Regions from separate parts of the Pectobacterium cacticida genome, predicted to be linked through region 2. Evidence: predicted binding sites of a transcription regulator. Region 2 holds the regulator's gene; the other holds the start of a gene.

Region 1 (10,047 bases), 220 kb from region 2:
CACGCAGTTCCGCTTCCTGCGCGCTATTGATTTCACGTAGCGTCCGCAGTTCTTGATTTAACTGCACGCACTCTGCGCGGAGATCACTCAACTGTTGCAGCTTTTCATGACTGGCCGAGAGTCGAGCATGAACCTCGCGCAATTCCAACTCGTTTTGCCGTAATCGCTGTTCGTCCTGCTGCTTTGCCTGCTGCTGTTCACTGAGCGACTGTTGCGCTTGTTGTAATGTCTGTGCCAGCAAGCGTTGCTCGGTATCATGTTGAGCCAGTTTTTGCTGATGAATCAGGCTGGCAATCAACCAGCCAATCAGTAGGCCTACCGCCCCACCGCCCAGACCATAAAATACGCTGATATCCATGTTGCCTCCGCCACTTGTCACGCTGTCGGTCAAGGTAAAATGATACTGTATGGATGTCCAGAAACAATTCCGAAGAAGAGTTGGTTAAGCGGTAAAATGCGAGCCGCATTCCATATGCGTATGGGCAGACGATAATTTGCAGAAGAATCAGAGGGGTAACACTGAAATTCCCCCAACGTGGAACACCAACGTTGGGGGAACGGAAGGTATGACTTAACGAAGCGAGCGATTTAAGCTAAGCGCTGCTTCGCATCACCGATCGCTTTAGCGACCTGCTGCGGTGACACGCCACCCTGTGCAGCTCGCTTATCCAGACAGGATTGCAACGCCAGAACCGGGTAGACATCCTCGCCAATCACGGCGCTGAATTTTTGCAGATCGGCCAGCGGCAGTGCTTCCAGTGCTTTACCCTGACGGATGGCCTCAACCACCGCCTCACCCACGATATGATGTGCTTCACGGAACGGAACGCCTTTTGCGACCAGATAATCCGCCAACTCTGTCGAGTTCGCATAACCTTGCTCAGCAGCCTCTTTGCAGCGCGGACGTTTCACCTGAATACCTTCCAGCACCAGCCCCGCCATCATCAGGCAATCGTGCCAGGTATCCAGCGCGTCAAACAGCCCTTCTTTGTCTTCCTGCATGTCTTTGTTATACGCCAGCGGCAGGCCTTTCAACGTCATCATCATGCCGGTCAATGCCCCCTGAACACGACCGCATTTACCGCGAATCAGCTCCAGCGCATCTGGGTTTTTCTTCTGCGGCATTAGGGAAGATCCAGATGTCACTCGGTCAGACAGCTCAACGAATGCCGCTTCGCCGCTGTTGAAGAAGATCAGATCTTCGGCAAAACGCGACAGATGGATCATGCCGATCGACGCATCGGACAGCAGTTCCAACACATGATCGCGATCAGAAACCGTATCCAGGCTGTTACGCGTGGCCGAAGCGAATCCCAGCCAACCCGCCAGTTGCTCACGATCGATCGGATAGGCCGTTCCCGCCAGCGCCCCGCAACCCAATGGACTGACATCCAGACGCTTTAGCGTATCTTCCAAACGGCTCTCATCACGCGTCAGCATTTCATGATAAGCCAGACACCAATGCGCAAACGTCACCGGCTGTGCGCGTTGCAAGTGGGTGTAGCCAGGCATCACCGCGTCCTGATTCGCTTCCGCCGTCGTCACCAACGCCTGGCGCAACTGGCGTATCGACAGTAGCAGTTCAGCGATCTGTGCTTTGCACCACAGTTTTAGGTCCGTTGCGACCTGATCGTTACGGCTACGACCGGTATGCAACTTTTTACCTAAATCACCCACTTTCTCGATCAGGCGCTGTTCAACCCAGCTATGAATATCTTCCGCATCGCTTTGCAGGATCATCTCAGGATCGGCTTGCACTTCAACCAACAGCGCATTCAGCGCCTGTTCTAGTTGTTGCTGCTCCTGTTCGCTAAGCACATTGACCGTCACCAGCGCTTTCGACCAGCCGATCGAACCAACGATGTCCTGTTCCGCCAGACGGTAATCAAACCGCAGTGAATCATTAAATTGTTTAAAACGCTGATCTGCTGCCTGACTAAACCGACCGCCCCACAAAGCCATAACCCGTACTCCTAAAAATATCATTCATGTTGGTATCGCATCATGCCATACTCAGAAACCACTTACGCCAGAATACGCGTACCAATCGCTACGCCATTGAACAACGCAGGTAGCTGCTCGGCATGACGCCAGCTGGCGATATCAACCGAGCGCCCCAGCGCACGCGCGGCATCCAGCGCGGCGTTGACCTTAACAATCATGCCATCGGTGATAATGCCCTGAGCAATTAGCTGCTCGGCTTTTTCCGCCGTCATTTCGGCAATCCGCTGGCCCTTGCCATCCAGAATGCCGCTCACATCGGACAGCAGGATTAAATCCGCGCCCAATGTCTGCGCCAGCGCCGTCGCCGCCTGATCGGCGTTAACATTCATCAGATCGCCCTGCGCCGTAATCCCGATGGAACTGACGATTGGCAGGTAGCCTGCTGACAGCAACGTGTTTAGCAGCGCAGGCGATCCCGCTTCCGCTTTGCCCACAAAGCCCAGCGCTTCATCTAGCTGGGTGACCTTAGTGCTACCGCCGTCGCCCAGACATAAGCCAACCGCATTGATGTCATGCTTCTTCGCCCATGACAACAGCGTCTTGTTCGCAGACCCCGCCAGCGCACCGGTAATGATGTCGATCTGATCGGCAGGCGTGACGCGCAGGCCGTTTTTCTTCACTACCGGCAGCGCGAGTTTTTTCATCAGGTCATCCACCAGACAACCGCCACCGTGCACAATGGCCAGCGGACGCTGATGCGCTTGACGATAAGCCACTAGCGCAGTGAACAGACGCTCCAGCGCTTCTTCGCTGTCCAGTAAAACGCCACCTAACTTGATAATTAACGGATTCATGATGCGTTGTGCCTCGAAATGTCGCGACCAGTAGTCATTAAATTAACGCTTGGGTTTCCGGGAAACCAAAACGAATGTTCATACATTGCACAGCCTGAGCCGCTGCGCCTTTCAGCAGATTATCTTCGGTTGCCACCACGATGAGATGCTCCCCATCAACGGCGAAACCGATGTCGCAGAATGGCAGGCCGACAACGGATTTCAGCGCCGGTACGCCCTTATCATAGAGGCGAACCAGCGGCTTATCGTGGTAAGCGTTGTGATAGGCTTCGGCGATATCCTGCTGGGTGACGCCCGGTTGCAGGCGGCAGGTAATGGTTTCCAGAATACCGCGTGGGAAGTTGCCCAAATGCGGCGTGAAGATTACTGGCGTGCCGAGGTGCGTCGAAATCTCAGGTTCATGGCGGTGGTTGAAAATGCCGTAAGGTTGCAGGCTGACCTCACAGAAGCTGTTGGTCATCGACGCTTTGCGCCCCGCCCCGCTCACGCCGCTGACGGCGTTAATCACCGGCCACTGCGCCGGATTCAGCAGTTGTGCATCCAGCAGCGGCTTCAGCGCCAGCTGCGCCGCCGTCGGATAACAACCAGGGACAGCAATTAACTGCGCCGATTTCACGCTGTCTGCGCGCCATTCAGCTAGCCCGTAGACCGCTTTTGCCAGCCAATCCGTGTGTTGATGTTCGAAGCCGTAATAGCGACGATAAAAATCGGCACTCTGAACACGAAACGCACCGGATAAATCAAAAACAGTGCAGCCCGCCGCCAGAAAAACCGGAGCCAGATCGTGGCTAACTTTATGGTCCGTCGCCAAAAAAACGACATCCACGCCTTTCGCTGCATCTTCGGCGTCGGTAAGCGGTTTTACCGGCATATCGATGATGCCTTTGAGCTGCGGATGTAAATCAGAAATCAGTTTTCCTGCATCGACACTTTGCGCAGAGACCATCAAAGCGGTTATGTTCATCTGTGGGTGACGGTTCAGGTAGAGTGCGAGCTCCGCGCCAGTATAACCACTTGCACCAACAATCAGCGTATTCAGCATGGGATCCGTAAACCTTCTTACTTATCTTTATGGAACAGGTAACCAGGCTCACCAGCGTCGGTACGCTGTTCGCCCACGAAATTCAGTGAAAGTGACGAATCGCTATCGCCCTACCTTTAGGTTTCCTTTCGCTGAGCAATATTGTATTTTTATTCAAAATAAATGCATGAATATTGATACTATCCTAACCAGAGGCTGTCAACAGTGAAGATGAATTTACCCCCTTTTATTGAGCTATATCGGGCACTGATCGCCATCCCGTCCATCAGCGCCACCGACAGCGCACTCGATCAAAGTAATCATACCTTAATCAACCTGCTGGCAGGCTGGTTTGGCGATCTCGGTTTCCACATGGAAGTCCAACCTGTCCCCGGCACGACCAATAAATTTAATATGCTGGCGCGGATAGGCTCAGGTCAGGGCGGGCTACTGTTGGCAGGGCACACCGACACCGTGCCGTTCGACGACGGCCGCTGGACGCGCGACCCCTTCACGCTGACCGAACACGACAATAAGCTGTACGGTCTGGGCACCGCGGATATGAAAGGGTTCTTTGCCTTTATTCTGGATGCCTTGCGCGATATCGACCCAACCACGCTGACCAAGCCGCTCTATGTGTTGGCGACGGCAGATGAAGAGACAACCATGGCCGGCGCCAAGTATTTCGCCGAATCCACGCAGATTCGCCCGGACTGCGCCATCATTGGCGAGCCGACCTCGCTGCAACCGGTGCGCGCCCACAAGGGCCATATGTCTAGCGCCATTCGCATTCAGGGGCAATCCGGTCATTCCAGCGATCCCTCACGCGGCGTAAACGCGATTGAGTTGATGCATGAGGCCATTTCCCATCTGCTGGAACTGCGTAACACCTTACAGGAACGCTATCACAACCCGATTTTCCATATTCCCCATCCCACCATGAATCTCGGCCACATTCACGGCGGCGATGCGGCTAACCGTATCTGCGGCTGTTGTGAACTGCATATGGATATCCGTCCGTTACCCGGCATCACGCTTAACGACCTAAATGGATTATTGTCAGACGCGCTTGCCCCGGTGAGTCAACGCTGGCCGGGTCGCTTGACGATTAGCGAACTGCACCCCCCCATTCCCGGCTACGAATGCCCACCGGATCACCGCTTGGTTTCGGTTGTGGAGAAGTTGTTGGGGACGAAAACGGAAATTGTCAACTACTGCACCGAAGCGCCGTTTATTCAGACGCTGTGCCCGACGCTAGTCCTAGGCCCAGGCTCGATCGAACAGGCGCACCAGCCGGATGAATACATTGATACCAAATTTATCAAACCAACACGGGCACTGATTTCGCAGGTAATTCACCATTTCTGTCACCCATGATGCTGCAAACGGCCCTGTCAGCGAGGCTGACAGGGCCTGTTGCCGAACCATCGAGACGCATTTGCGAAATCTCTACGTCCGCGATATTCCTTCGCTAATTAGTAACCCTAATATCTGCGCCTTTGTAATTAAATTTCACCCATTGCCAAGCCCTTATCAATGCAAGTACAAAGAATAAGGAGAAGAAGGAATCGTCAATTGACGTACTCGTCTTATCGTGGCTAGATGGGGGCATTGCGTCAAATTATGTCAAGTGAAATAAACTTACAAAAATGGTAGGGATGGTCAGGGTAACTATGAACGAACAATATTCAGCAATGCGCAGTAACGTTAGCATGCTAGGGAAGCTCCTCGGCGATACCATCAAGGAAGCGTTGGGTGAAAACATCCTTGATAAAGTCGAAACAATCCGCAAATTGTCAAAGTCTTCCCGCGCAGGGAGTGAGAAACATCGTCAGGAGTTGCTGACCACGCTGCAAAATCTGTCTAACGACGAACTGTTGCCCGTTGCCCGCGCATTTAGCCAGTTTCTGAACCTGACCAATACCGCCGAGCAGTATCATACCATTTCACCCCATGGCGAAGCCGCGAGTAATCCGGCCCAGCTTTCCACCGCCTTTCAGCGCCTGAAAGAGAGCAAAAATCTGACCGAACGAGATATCCGCGACGCCGTGGAATCGCTGTCGATTGAACTGGTATTAACGGCGCACCCGACTGAAATTACTCGTCGGACGCTGATCCACAAACTGGTAGAAGTGAATACCTGCCTCAAACAACTCGACCACAACGATCTCGCTGACTACGAACGTAATCAGATTATGCGCCGCCTGCGCCAGCTGATTGCTCAGTCATGGCATACCGATGAGATCCGTAAGATTCGTCCAACGCCGGTAGATGAGGCCAAGTGGGGCTTTGCCGTGGTGGAAAATAGCCTGTGGGAAGGTGTCCCTGCATTTTTACGCGAACTGGATGAACAGTTGGAACAGGCCTTCGGTTACCGCCTGCCTGTGGATGCCGTCCCTGTACGATTTACCTCCTGGATGGGCGGCGACCGCGACGGCAACCCAAATGTCACGGCAGACGTCACTCACCGCGTGTTGTTACTTAGCCGTTGGAAAGCGGCCGATCTCTTCCTACGCGATATTCAGGTACTGGTTTCCGAACTGTCAATGTCAGAATGTACGCCGGAACTACTGGCAATGGCCGGTGGCAATGAGGTGCAGGAACCCTATCGTGCGTTGATGAAATCACTGCGCTCACAATTAAGCAGCACACTGAGTTATCTGGAAGCGCGTCTGAAAGGGGAAGAACGTTTACCTCCGAAGGATCTCTTGGTTACCAACGAGCAGTTGTGGGAACCGCTGTATGCCTGTTACCAATCTCTGAAGGCGTGCGGTATGGGCATTATTGCCGATGGCAGCCTGCTGGATACGCTGCGTCGTGTAGGCTGCTTCGGTGTGCCTTTGGTGCGAATTGATATTCGTCAGGAGAGTACACGTCATACCGATGCGCTGGCCGAAATTACCCGCTATCTGGGTCTCGGCGACTACGAAAGCTGGTCGGAATCTGATAAGCAGGCATTCCTGATTCGTGAACTCAGCTCCAAACGTCCGCTTCTCCCCCGCAACTGGGAACCCAGCGCAGAAACCAAGGAAGTGCTGGATACCTGTCAGGTTATTGCCAACGCGCCACAAGGTTCGATTGCCGCTTACGTTATTTCAATGGCCCGCACGCCTTCTGACGTGCTGGCCGTTCACCTGTTGCTTAAAGAGGCTGGCTGCCCCTATGCGCTACCCGTCGCGCCGCTATTTGAGACGCTGGACGACCTGAACAATGCCGATGATGTCATGACGCAGTTGCTGGGCATCGACTGGTATCGTGGTTTTATTCAGGGCAAGCAGATGGTTATGATCGGTTATTCCGATTCGGCGAAAGACGCGGGTGTAATGGCCGCATCCTGGGCGCAATATCGTGCGCAGGATGCGTTAATTAAAACCTGTGAAAAAGCCGGGATCGCCCTCACGCTGTTCCACGGACGCGGTGGTTCCATCGGACGCGGTGGTGCGCCAGCCCATGCGGCCTTACTCTCGCAGCCGCCGGGCAGCCTGAAAGGTGGCTTACGCGTCACTGAACAGGGCGAGATGATCCGCTTTAAATATGGCCTGCCGGAAGTCACCATCAGCAGCCTGGCGCTCTATACCGGCGCCATTCTGGAGGCAAACTTATTGCCGCCGCCGGAGCCAAAACAGGAATGGCATGAGGTGATGGATGAGCTGTCGCGCGTATCGTGCGATATGTACCGTAGTTATGTGCGCGAGAACCCAGATTTTGTACCTTACTTCCGCGCCGCAACGCCAGAGCTGGAACTGGGTAAATTACCCCTTGGTTCGCGCCCGGCCAAGCGACGTCCGAACGGCGGCGTAGAAAGCCTGCGCGCCATCCCATGGATTTTCGCCTGGACGCAAAACCGCCTGATGCTACCCGCGTGGCTTGGCGCTGGTGCAGCCTTGCAAAAAGTTGTTGATGATGGCAAACAAAAACATCTGGAAGACATGTGTCGTGATTGGCCGTTCTTTTCGACCCGTATCGGTATGCTGGAGATGGTATTCGCCAAAGCCGACCTGTGGCTCGCGGAGTACTACGATCAGCGATTGGTGGAAGAGAAGCTATGGCCTCTCGGAAGACAATTACGCGAACAGTTAGCCGCGGATATCAATATCGTGCTGGCTATTTCCAACGACGATCATCTGATGGCGGATCTGCCGTGGATCGCCGAATCGATTGCTCTGCGTAACGTTTATACGGACCCGCTGAATGTGCTGCAAGCCGAGCTGTTGCACCGTTCTCGTCAGCAGGAGCACCCCGATGCCAATCTGGAACTGGCGTTGATGGTGACGATAGCCGGTGTCGCGGCGGGTATGCGTAACACGGGCTAATTGGTCTACGCATTGACATCCTCCCCGCCCAGAAGGACGGGGTTTTACGGCACACCTGATAAACACATCGCCTTAGTACAACGAAGAGGCCGGTCAGTCGACCGGCCTAAAACGGAAATCCTACACCAGATACTTATCTTGCAGATACTGGCGGGCTGAGTAATCCAGGCCGTATTCCAACTCAAGCCAGTTATCGATCGTTGCATATCGTTCATAGATGGCCTGCAACGCGGTGACGATAAAGGCTTCCTGCACCGATAATACATACGAGAACTGTCTCAACGCCTTTTCATTCAGCGTTTCCGATAGACGGGCCAGTAGCCGCTGACGGAACGGCATCAGCGTTGTCTCGGTAAGCAGGTAGTCTTCCATCACCGTCTGTTCATCCGCGCCCAGCGCAAACATCACCAGCGCCGAACCGATTCCTGTGCGATCTTTACCTACGGCACAGTGCTGCACCACCCCACCCTCATCTTGCTGCAATAACAGCGATACCAGCTTTTTATAGGCCGCATTATTGAAAGGAAGACGCCGGTAGAGCTCCTGCATAAACGCCTGGGAATCAAACGATTCCAGCACATCAGAGCCCAGTGAATCCAGGTTGGCTGTCACCTCATGACGTAATGGATTCGCCGGATAGGCATGATAATGAGCCCCCTCCCACAACACATCGGGCTTTTGTGCAATTTCATCGGCATCCCGATAATCCACTACATGAGAGACAGGCACGCCAGCAAGGTGCTCACAATCCGCCTGACTCAATAGATCCAATGAACCGGAGCGAAAAAGTTTACCATGCCGAATAATCCGCCCATCAGCAGCGCGATTTCCGCCCAAATCACGGAAGTTGATTCCGCCATCCAGCGGCAATAACGCGGGGTGAAGCAATGAGGATCCTGTCATAACGCTCCTTAAGCGATCAGTTTGCACTTTCGGCTGCCAGCAAACGGCGAGTCGCACCCAATAATACGTCGATTACCGTAGTTTCCGCCTGCGCCATGGTCGCCATATCCGGGATTTCCTGCTGGGTGCGATTCACGATCACGCCAGCGATCATGCCCGCCTTTAAACCCTGGCTGGCACACATCGTCAGCAACGTGGCTGACTCCATTTCATAGTTTAATACGCCCATACTCTGCCATTCTTCCAATGAACCGCGGAAGCGACGCACAACGCGTCCAGAGTAGGTATCATAGCGCTCCTGACCTGGATAAAACGTATCAGAAGACGCCGTGATGCCAACGTGCAATGCCACCGCTGACGCTTTTGCCGCTTCAACCAACGCGGTAGTACAGTCGAAATCAGCGACAGCCGGGAATTCCATCGGCGCAAAATGCAGGCTTGCGCCGTCAAGCCGGACGGCGGCCGTCGTCACTAACACATCACCAACATTAATACCGGGCTGAATCGCCCCTGTCGTGCCCACGCGCAGGAAAGTACGGATGCCAAGCTGCGCCAATTCTTCTACCGCAATTGACGTTGACGGTCCGCCAATACCGGTTGAACAAACTATCACCGCCTTTCCATCCAATTTGGCACGCCAGGAGGTAAACTCACGGTGTGATGCCAAGGGAACGGGATTATCCATCAGACGGGCAATTTTTTCGACACGCGCAGGATCGCCGGGCACTATCGCCAACGTCGCGCCATGTAAATCATCCCTGACCAAACCAAGATGGAACACATCAGTTGTAGACATACCTGCCTCCGGGATAATTATTAAAGGATTCAGAGAAATAGCGTCGGATGTCTCACAAACTTGACCTATCGCCGTCTGTAAGTTTCCCGCTTAAAAAAAGCGCTAACGCATCATGACACTTATAATTGAGGTAAACCGTCTGTAAACAAGGATTGGGTATTAACATACCTAAAATAGGCGGTATAAATCATTCTTTATCAGGTAAACGGCCCCTTG
Region 2 (10,047 bases):
GCGGTCCCCGTCGTAACAACAAACCACCTGATCTGTGGCACGAAAGAGTAACTGGATATGTTCGGCTGTTGTTGAGGTACCCAACGACGCTACCGCATAATCAATGCCAAACTGCGCCAGCGCGACCACATCCATATAGCCCTCGACAACGAGCAGTCGCTTTAGCTGAACGTGATTTTGCTGCGCTTCATATAGCCCGTAAAGTTGGCGACCTTTATGAAAAATCTCCGTTTCAGGCGAATTAAGGTATTTGGGTGTGCCGTCACCCAATACCCGCCCCCCAAAGGCGATGACTCTGCCTCGTTTGTCACGAATGGGAAACATCACCCGCTCGCGGAAACGGTCATACATTCGGCCTTGATCGTTAGTCACCAGCATACCGGCATCGTTCAATGAGCTGCGATCATCGCGACTACTGCCAAAACGTTTTAAAACGTTATCCCAACCGGGAGGGGCAAAGCCAATCGCAAAATGGTTAATTACTTCTGCGCTTAAACCACGCCGTTGCAGATACTGTAACGCGGGTACTCCCGCTGATTCATTCAACGCTTGTCGATAGAACTCGTTAATGCGTCCCATCAATTCGTAAAGACTTTGTCGTTGGTGCCGTGCTAATTGGGTTGTGCCAGTACCCGTTTCATAAGGCACCTCAAGGCCGTATTGGGTAGCCAGTTCTTCAATGGCTTCAACGAATTCAAGGCGATCGTAATTCATTAAAAAATCAATAGCGTTGCCGTGTGCGCCGCAGCCAAAGCAATGATAGAACTGTTTATCACTGTTTACGGTGAAAGAAGGGGTTTTTTCATGATGGAAAGGACAACACGCATGATGGTTTTTGCCCTGCTTTTTTAGTTTGACGCGCGCGTCGATAAGATCGACGATGTCGGTGCGAGCAAGCAGGTCATTAATAAATACACGTGGGATTCTTCCAGCCATAAGCCCCTGATGTATATCGTTTTGTAAAAAATTACATCGGATATAACTTATAAACGACAACAAGCCGCGCTTCCTTTCGGAAAGCACGGCCTTCGTATGCAACTGCTAAGTCTGCGGATTAATCACGCGTTGGAGGCGATTCCTCCAAAAATTAATACAGACGAGTGCGGCGTGCGTTTTCTCGAGCCAATTTCTTTGCGTGACGTTTCACTGCAGAAGCTTTAGCACGTTTGCGTTCGGTCGTAGGTTTTTCATAAAATTCACGACGACGAACTTCAGCTAAAACACCCGCCTTTTCACAGGAACGCTTGAAGCGACGCAGAGCAACGTCGAACGGCTCGTTTTCACGTACTTTAATTACCGGCATGTGCCTCTCACCTTAAATAAATTCGGTTTGCCGCTGGCCTTGTGCCAGCCTTTTCAAAATGGTGCGGAATTCTACTGCAAACCCGACACCTTTGTAAAGTGTCGTAGCGATCATAAAACGCCCAATGGTGGTCAGCGCAGAAAACAAGGCGATTATGGTAGACTATCTCCAGCCTGAAGCAAGCGACATTAAATGAATATGTGTTTGCGTAGTCATTAAAGTAGGAATAGCAATGCGTGTATTAGGTATCGAAACATCCTGTGATGAAACTGGCGTGGCCATCTATGACACAGAAACCGGTTTGCTTGCTAATCAATTATACAGTCAGATCAAATTACATGCTGATTATGGCGGTGTAGTGCCTGAGCTCGCCTCACGCGATCATGTACGCAAAACGGTGCCACTCATTCAGGCTGCACTCAGTGAAGCTGGTTTGGCGGCCAGCGATATTGATGGTGTGGCTTATACTGTAGGCCCGGGGTTGGTAGGCGCGCTATTGGTGGGGGCGACTGTTGGCCGCTCTCTGGCGTTCGCTTGGGGGGTGCCAGCAATCCCAGTACACCACATGGAAGGGCATTTGCTGGCGCCAATGCTGGAAGATAATCCGCCCGAGTTTCCTTTTGTGGCACTGTTGGTTTCTGGTGGTCATACACAACTCATCAGCGTGACGGGCATTGGAAAATACCGTCTTCTTGGCGAATCGATTGATGACGCGGCGGGTGAAGCGTTTGATAAAACAGCGAAGCTATTGGGGTTGGATTATCCCGGTGGGCCAATGTTGTCAAAAATGGCACAATCTGGCGATCCCCATCGTTTTACGTTTCCGCGTCCAATGACCGATCGCCCAGGATTGGATTTTAGCTTTTCCGGCCTTAAAACGTTTGCCGCCAATACCATTCGCAACCACGGAGATGACGATCAAACTCGTGCCGATATTGCGCGTGCATTTGAAGATGCTGTTGTGGATACCTTGGCGATCAAGTGTCGTCGCGCATTGGATGATACCGGATTTAAACGACTTGTTATGGCCGGTGGTGTGAGTGCAAACCGGACGCTGCGCCAGCGCCTAGGTGAAGTGATGGCAAAACGCGGTGGTGAAGTATTTTATGCGCGGCCTTCATTTTGCACGGATAATGGCGCGATGATTGCCTATGCAGGTAGCGTACGTTTGCGTCATGGTACGAGTGAGACGCTGAGTGTATCAGTCAGGCCACGTTGGCCGCTGGCGGAGCTGTCTGCGGTATAAGTGTCAAGCGCGATGGTTGCTACGTGTTGCTAATCTACACGTAGCGGAAATGGGCGAGCTATAGACTGTAGCGAGCGTTACGCTAACAGTTATAACTCTTGCTCGAAGAGTATCAAAATGGCTTCGTAGAGTTGTTTGACACTGAAATTTCTTGCTGGGGTGGTAAAGATCGTGTCATCACCGGCGATGGTACCTAAGATCCCTTCAGATTTTCCCAGGGAGTCTAGTAGGCGGGCAATGAGTTGCGCAGCGCCTGGGCTGGTATGGATGACGACGACTGCATCGTTATAATCTACGTCTAATACCAGGTTTTTCAATGGGCTAGATGTCGTAGGAACACCCAGTTCGGCGGGAAGACAATATACCATTTCCATCTTCGCATTACGTGTGCGTACCGCGCCAAATTTTGTTAGCATGCGTGATACTTTAGACTGGTTAATGTTTTCAAACCCTTCGTCTTGCAATGCCTGAACAATTTCACTTTGGGAACTGAACTTCTCTTCCTTTAACAGCGCTTTGAACGATTTAACGAGATCTTCCTGCTTTGTCGAGTTTCGCATTCTGCACCGGATAAGTTGTTGTAGAGATATTGGTTATTATGCATTTTTATGCATTTTTATGCAATTAATTTGCGTATAATTCCAATGCATTGCGCTACATCGGTGTCAATCAATGTTTTCAAATTAATCCACCGCGTGGAATATTTGAAAAGCGTGCTTAATGCTATAAATATGTAGATAATTTATCAGTTTTTATCGGCGCGCTTAGCACGCTCAAATTAATATAATGGCGTGTATTGATTGTTTTTTGTGAACACGCTTCTCATTTTTGATCGCCGGCCTATTAACTTTAGTTACCTTTCAAACGGAAGGGTGCTTTTAGTTTATTATTAGTGACATAGCAATTTTTATTTCTTGCTTCTTTGCTGAGCAGAAAGGTACGTAGACTTAACTTACACTTATGATGTATTTTTTTTAATTTATTGAATTAGAATGATTTTTTATTTTACGATAATAAGGAGTTTAGGATGAAAGTTGCAGTTCTCGGAGCGGCAGGCGGCATCGGTCAGGCACTCGCACTCCTCCTCAAAACCCAGCTTCCTTCTGGTTCAGAATTATCTCTGTACGATATTGCTCCTGTTACACCAGGTGTCGCTGTTGATCTGGGCCATATCCCTACCGCTGTAAAGACGATAGGTTTTAGCGGTGAGGATGCTAAACCCGCGCTTATTGGTGCGGATGTTGTGCTGATTTCTGCCGGGGTGGCGCGAAAACCTGGTATGGATCGTTCTGATTTATTTAACGTTAATGCCAGCATTGTGCGTAATTTGGTTGAACAAATTGCTGTTGTTTGCCCGAAAGCTTGCATTGGCGTGATTACGAACCCTGTGAATACTACTGTGGCTATCGCTGCCGAAGTGCTAAAAAAAGCAGGAGTATATGACAAAAATAAACTGTTCGGCGTCACCACGCTGGATGTTATCCGCTCTAATACGTTCGTCGCTGAGTTAAAAGGTAAACTGCCGCAGGAGATTAATGTGCCCGTGGTGGGGGGGCATTCTGGTGTGACAATTTTGCCGCTACTGTCTCAGGTTCCTGGTGTCGAATTCAGCGAGCAGGAAGTTATTGAACTGACTAAGCGTATTCAGAATGCGGGCACAGAAGTTGTTGAAGCCAAAGCAGGGAGTGGGTCTGCGACATTATCTATGGGGCATGCCGCAGCCTGTTTCGGCCTCTCCCTCGTCAGAGCACTGCAAGGCAAAAAGGAAGTAGTGGAATGCGCATATGTTGAGAGTGATGGTGAATATGCCCGCTTCTTCGCGCAGCCGGTCCTGTTAGGAAAAGACGGGATTATAGAGCGTAAAAAAATCGGCTCATTAAGTGCTTTTGAGCAAAACGCGCTTAACACCATGCTGGATACGCTAAGGCAGGATATTGAATTAGGCGAGGCGTTTATCAAGAAGTGATGATGATCACCCTTGGATGCATATTAAAAAAAGGCCGGAGAGAGAATCTCCGGCCTTTTTTTAATCGGGGCGAATGAGTTTCTTTCTATCGATAAGTTTATTGGTTTCAGGATCGTAGTACCGACTTGGCCAAATCTCAGATGGATGTATTCCCAATGCATCGGCAATCAGCCATTCTCCTTTAGGCCAGGGGCGAGAGAGTGCGTTAGCTAACGTCGATGAACTTAATCCGGCCGCTCGCGATACCGCCGCCAGCGTCGTGTTTTTTTTGCGCAGTGCAGCAATGATATCAGCAGGGTGCCAGTCTTGTTTCCTTGAAATCATAATCCTTCCCTTATTTGCTATAAGACGACTGTAAATTAGTGGTATAAATAACGGATATTAGTTACGTGTTGGACTAACATGCCGTTATTAATAGGAAATAATATAGCATTAGATTTCCTTAAAATTCCCAATTAATTTCCAAATAAGCACGTTTTTGTTAGGGACGGCACTATCAGGATGAAAGGCGATGAAAAAAGAGTGGTTTGCTACCAACGAATTGGTTGGAGTCGGTGGCCTTCCTAAATCCAGACAAGGATTGAATAAGCGCGCTCGTGAAGATGGGTGGGAGAAACGCCGTCGCAAAGGTGTCCAGGGAAGGGGCGTTGAGTACTCAATTCACAGCTTGCCGGATACGGTAAAGACAGCACTATTACGCGAAATTGAACCTTCACCGTATTCTGAGAAACAGCCAGCCTCTCTAGCTGTATGGATGAAGATCTATCAACAATTATCTGAAAAAGAAAGAGATAACCTAATTTCTTATATTTTACGAGTTGGCGTGTCAGCAACGTTACGCCAGTTGGGTATTACGCCGTCAAGTGAAGATGGCGTCTCATCCACGGAGATTGATTGATCGATTGGACGCGTGCTGGCCGATCGCTCGTTTTGTGGTGCAAAAGCCGATGCTGTTTTTTGCGACTTACCGCCTCGTGCGGACGCAGTGCCACCTGTTATTAATTGGATTGAGACTATCTCTTTATGCTTTAGGTGTTATCGTAACGCGTAAATGTTAGTTATTTGGGTAATAATGGTCTATTATATGGAAACTTTTGGGCGAGTTGACGTACTGCCTGTTCAAAACAAACAAAGGAGTGACGAGTGTGGACAAAGAATGGTTTACAACAAGTGAGCTGGTCGGCGTAGGTGGATTGCCTAAATCACCGCAGGGGCTGAACAAACGGGCACGTGATGACGGCTGGGAAAAGCGTCGGCGGAAAGGAGTTCAAGGACGAGGTGTCGAATATTCTATTCGTAGTTTGCCGAGCGAGGTCAGACAATCTCTTTCTATGAAGGAGAATCCGCCAACAGAGTATTATCGCATCGATAATGAGCCGACATTACTATCTTCATGGGTGCATATCTTTCATCAGCTTTCCGTTGATGAAAGAACCCGACTAATTAATTTCATCTTAAGGGAAGGGACGATAGCGATGTTGTCTCGTCTGGATACTGGCACATCTGGCCAGACTGATTAATTTGCAAATGTGCGGCGCCGTTTTACAGTGCCGCATAGAGAGAAATTAAGCCCGCATAATATTTGCCAAGCGCGGTTAGAAATCGCGCTTGACAGCAAGGTGAGCAAGCCCCTCTAGCGCAATACGGTATGGCGTTTCCGGTAGTTGCTGTAGAGATAGAATCGCTTTATCTGCCTCTTCTTCAGCTCGCTTACGCGTATATTCAAGCGATCCACACTGCTGCATTGTCGCAAGAACGGTGTCGAGCAGATGACGTCCATTTCCTTCTTCAATCGCCTTACGAATTAACGAACTTTGTTCCTTGTTACCCTGTCGCATCGCGTGTAGTAGCGGCAATGTTGGCTTACCCTCATTGAGATCATCACCTGTGTTTTTGCCCAGAACGTTACCATCCGCGCTGTAATCTAGTAGATCGTCAATCAATTGAAACGCAGTGCCCAAGTATCGACCATAGTCCTTTAGCGCATTTTCCTGCTCTGGCGTTGCACCTGCAAGAATAGATGAAGATTGCGCCGCAGCCTCAAACAAACGTGCTGTTTTACTATAAATAACACGCATATAGCTTTCTTCGGTAATGTCCGGGTCATTGCAATTCATTAACTGTAAGACTTCGCCTTCAGCAATGACATTCACAGCTTCTGACATTAGGGCTAGCACGCGCAGCGATTCGAGGCTGGTCATCATCTGGAATGCTCTGGTATAGATGAAATCACCAACCAACACGCTCGCGGCGTTGCCAAAGGCGGCATTTGCGGTTGCTTTGCCCCGACGCATGTCGGATTCATCTACCACATCATCATGTAACAATGTTGCGGTATGGATGAATTCAATCAATGCAGCAACAGTGATATGTTTATCGCCGGCATAGGCGAGCGCTCTGGCGGCAAGTACCGCAATCATTGGACGTATCCGCTTCCCTCCGCCGTCAATGATGTAATGGCCAAGCTGATTAATCAAAACGACGTCGGAATTTAGGTGTTTGAGAATGACATCATTCACCGCCGCCATATCTTGCGCAGCCAATGTTGTTATTTGTTCTAGATTCATGATTTGTGCCAACGTATGTCTTCAACACTGCCGTAAAATTGCGGTTGCATATCGGCAAGACGGAACTTATTACGCCGATTGTACTTGAAAAATGAGAGAGATAAACGGCAGTTCACTCGTTGTTCTCTTTTTCTTCGCATACGTTGATTCTGCTCTTGTCATGTGTAGTGTTTTTGCGTAGAATTCGCGCCCTATTATGAATATTTATAGTGCGCTCTGAAACATATTAATGGGTGCGCGGAAAGCGGAGTTTTATATGTACGCAGTTTTCCAAAGTGGTGGTAAACAACACCGAGTAAGCGAAGGGCAAACCGTTCGCTTGGAAAAGCTGGACATCGCAACTGGTGAAGCCGTTGAGTTTGACCAGGTTCTGATGGTTGCCAACGGTGAAGAAATAAAAATCGGCGTTCCTTTCGTCGATGGCGGTAAGATCAAGGCTGAAGTCGTTGCTCATGGTCGTGGCGAGAAAGTGAAGATCGTCAAGTTCCGTCGCCGTAAACACTACCGTAAGCAAGCAGGTCACCGTCAGTGGTTCACTGATGTGAAAATTACCGGCATTAGCGCTTAAGATTAGGAGAGCGGATTAAATGGCACACAAGAAAGCTGGCGGTTCAACCCGTAATGGTCGCGATTCTAACGCACAACGTTTAGGTGTAAAACGTTTCGGCGGTGAGAGTGTACTGGCAGGTAACATCATCGTTCGTCAACGTGGTACCAAATTCCATGCAGGAACTAACGTTGGTTGCGGGAAAGACCATACTCTGTTCGCTTTGACTGATGGTAAAGTTCAGTTTGAAGTTAAAGGCCCTAAAAATCGTAAATTTATCAGCATCGTTGCTGCGTAATTTTTCGCATTAGGTCTTACAGATTTAGGCCCCGCATTCTTTGCGGGGCTTTTTACGTTCTGGATCTGAGCCAACCATTTGGATAAGTATGAACACTAAACAGCAGACGGGGATCGGGTTTTGTCTGGCGCTGGTTACGGCAGTATGCTGGGGGGCATTACCGATAGCCATGAAACAGGTTCTGATAGTCATGGAACCTTATACTGTTGTTTGGTATCGTTTTCTTATTGCGTCCATAGGGCTTGGCATCATTTTGTCTTCTCGTCATAATCTGCCGCCGATACGGATTTTTCGTCATCGTCGTTGGTGGATTTTGTTACTTGTTGCCACGGCAGGGTTGTTAGGCAATTTTGTTTTCTTTAGTTCGTCTTTACAGTATCTGAGTCCAACGGCGTCCCAGGTTATTGGGCAACTCTCCCCGGTTGGGATGATGTTCGCCAGTGTGCTTATCTTAAGAGAAAAAATGCGTGGTACACAGGTGATTGGCGCAATTATGCTGATCTGTGGCCTGACTATGTTTTTTAACACTAGCCTTGTTGAGATTTTTACCCGCTTGACGGACTACACGCTGGGCGTACTGTTAGGTGTTTGCGCAGCGACGGTATGGGTAGCTTATGGCGTCGCACAGAAGGTACTATTACGACGTCTAACATCAGCGCAAATTTTGTTCTTACTATATGTACTGTGTGTCATCTTCATAACGCCTTTTGCTAAGCCTGATGTTATTTTCCAGCTTAGTGGCTGGCAACTTATATGCCTGCTGTTCTGCGGTGCGAATACATTGATTGGCTATGGCGCGCTGGCTGAGGCAATGGCGCGTTGGCAGGCGTCGCAGGTAAGCGCTGTCGTTACGCTGACACCGTTGTTTACATTGCTATTTTCCGATTTACTCGCGTTAGCGTGGCCAGATTTTTTTATCGCTCAGGCGCTGAATTGGATCGGCTATCTAGGGGCTTTTGTCGTTGTTGCCGGCGCGATGTTTTCGGCTATCGGACATCGTTTATTCCCTGGAAAGAAAGATCTCGTGCCGCCGTTGATGCCGCAAAAGTAGTTGAAAGAAGGCCGATTACATCTAGTTGAGGGTGTGTTTGCTTATTCTGTAGCGGTGCTTATTTTTAATACAGATGAAATTATGTAGGCAGACAGGTACAATCTACCCACTTTGCCAGGATATGTTCTGGTGCAATATTTTTCTAATGGCAGGTAGAAGTGCATTACACGCCATAAAATTAAGAAATTACCCAGAAAAACCAATAACAAGCTTAAAACACATAGGTATGCTCTATTGGTTTTTTGCGGAGAGAATCAATGAAGTTTGTAGATGAAGCCACAATACTTGTTGTGGCGGGCGATGGCGGCAACGGTTGTGTTAGCTTTCGCCGCGAAAAATATATTCCTAACGGTGGCCCAGATGGCGGCGACGGTGGCGATGGCGGTGACGTTTACCTGCTGGCTGATGAAAATCTTAATACGCTGATTGATTATCGGTTCGAAAAATCTTTTCGCGCAGAGCGAGGGCAAAACGGACAAAGCCGCGATTGTACCGGCAAACGTGGTAAAGATATCACGATTAAGGTTCCTGTTGGTACGCGTGTTCTGGATCAAGGAACAGGAGAGGTACTCGGCGATATGACGCACCATCAGCAGAGACTGATGGTGGCGAAAGGGGGATGGCATGGTTTAGGCAACTCGCGTTTTAAATCATCTGTTAATCGCGCCCCCCGCCAAAAAACGAACGGTACAAAAGGCGAAGAACGTGAGCTGATGTTAGAGTTGCTGTTATTGGCGGATGTGGGGATGCTTGGCTTGCCTAATGCAGGCAAATCAACTTTTATCCGTGCCGTTTCGGCAGCTAAGCCGAAAGTCGCCGATTATCCGTTTACTACGTTGGTTCCTAGCCTTGGCGTAGTGCGCATGGATAGCGAGCAGAGCTTTGTTGTGGCAGATATCCCTGGCTTAATTGAAGGCGCTTCTGACGGGGCGGGATTGGGCATTCGCTTTCTAAAACATCTTGAGCGTTGCCGCGTACTGTTACACTTGGTTGATTTAGCGCCGGTAGATGAGTCTGATCCAGTTGAAAATGCCAAAGTCATTATCAACGAGTTAGAGCAGTATGGTGC

Evidence for each region. Region 2 encodes ArgR, which controls arginine synthesis, uptake and breakdown. Its sites were predicted from a motif close to ANTGAATAAAAATACANT; they were not measured.
Region 1: the regulator ArgR is predicted to act here: its motif matches at 3,981-3,998, upstream of argC (N-acetyl-gamma-glutamyl-phosphate reductase).

Annotation. Positions count from the first base shown of each region.
Region 1 is NZ_CP133656.1:465,253-475,299, reverse strand. Features, by position in the region: gene rmuC (DNA recombination protein RmuC) at 1-358, opposite strand, end outside; gene argH (argininosuccinate lyase) at 589-1,962, opposite strand; gene argB (acetylglutamate kinase) at 2,025-2,798, opposite strand; gene argC (N-acetyl-gamma-glutamyl-phosphate reductase) at 2,836-3,840, opposite strand; gene argE (acetylornithine deacetylase) at 4,045-5,196, shown strand; gene ppc (phosphoenolpyruvate carboxylase) at 5,493-8,132, shown strand; gene RFN81_RS02210 (tyrosine-protein phosphatase) at 8,253-9,035, opposite strand; gene udp (uridine phosphorylase) at 9,052-9,831, opposite strand.
Region 2 is NZ_CP133656.1:683,473-693,519, forward strand. Features, by position in the region: gene dnaG (DNA primase) at 1-936, opposite strand, end outside; gene rpsU (30S ribosomal protein S21) at 1,088-1,303, opposite strand; gene tsaD (tRNA (adenosine(37)-N6)-threonylcarbamoyltransferase complex transferase subunit TsaD) at 1,536-2,549, shown strand; gene argR (transcriptional regulator ArgR) at 2,639-3,109, opposite strand; gene mdh (malate dehydrogenase) at 3,577-4,515, shown strand; gene RFN81_RS03240 (helix-turn-helix domain-containing protein) at 4,576-4,839, opposite strand; gene RFN81_RS03245 (DNA-binding protein) at 5,027-5,413, shown strand; gene RFN81_RS03250 (DNA-binding protein) at 5,661-6,035, shown strand; gene ispB (octaprenyl diphosphate synthase) at 6,111-7,082, opposite strand; gene rplU (50S ribosomal protein L21) at 7,339-7,650, shown strand; gene rpmA (50S ribosomal protein L27) at 7,670-7,927, shown strand; gene RFN81_RS03270 (DMT family transporter) at 8,016-8,978, shown strand; gene cgtA (Obg family GTPase CgtA) at 9,236-10,047, shown strand, end outside.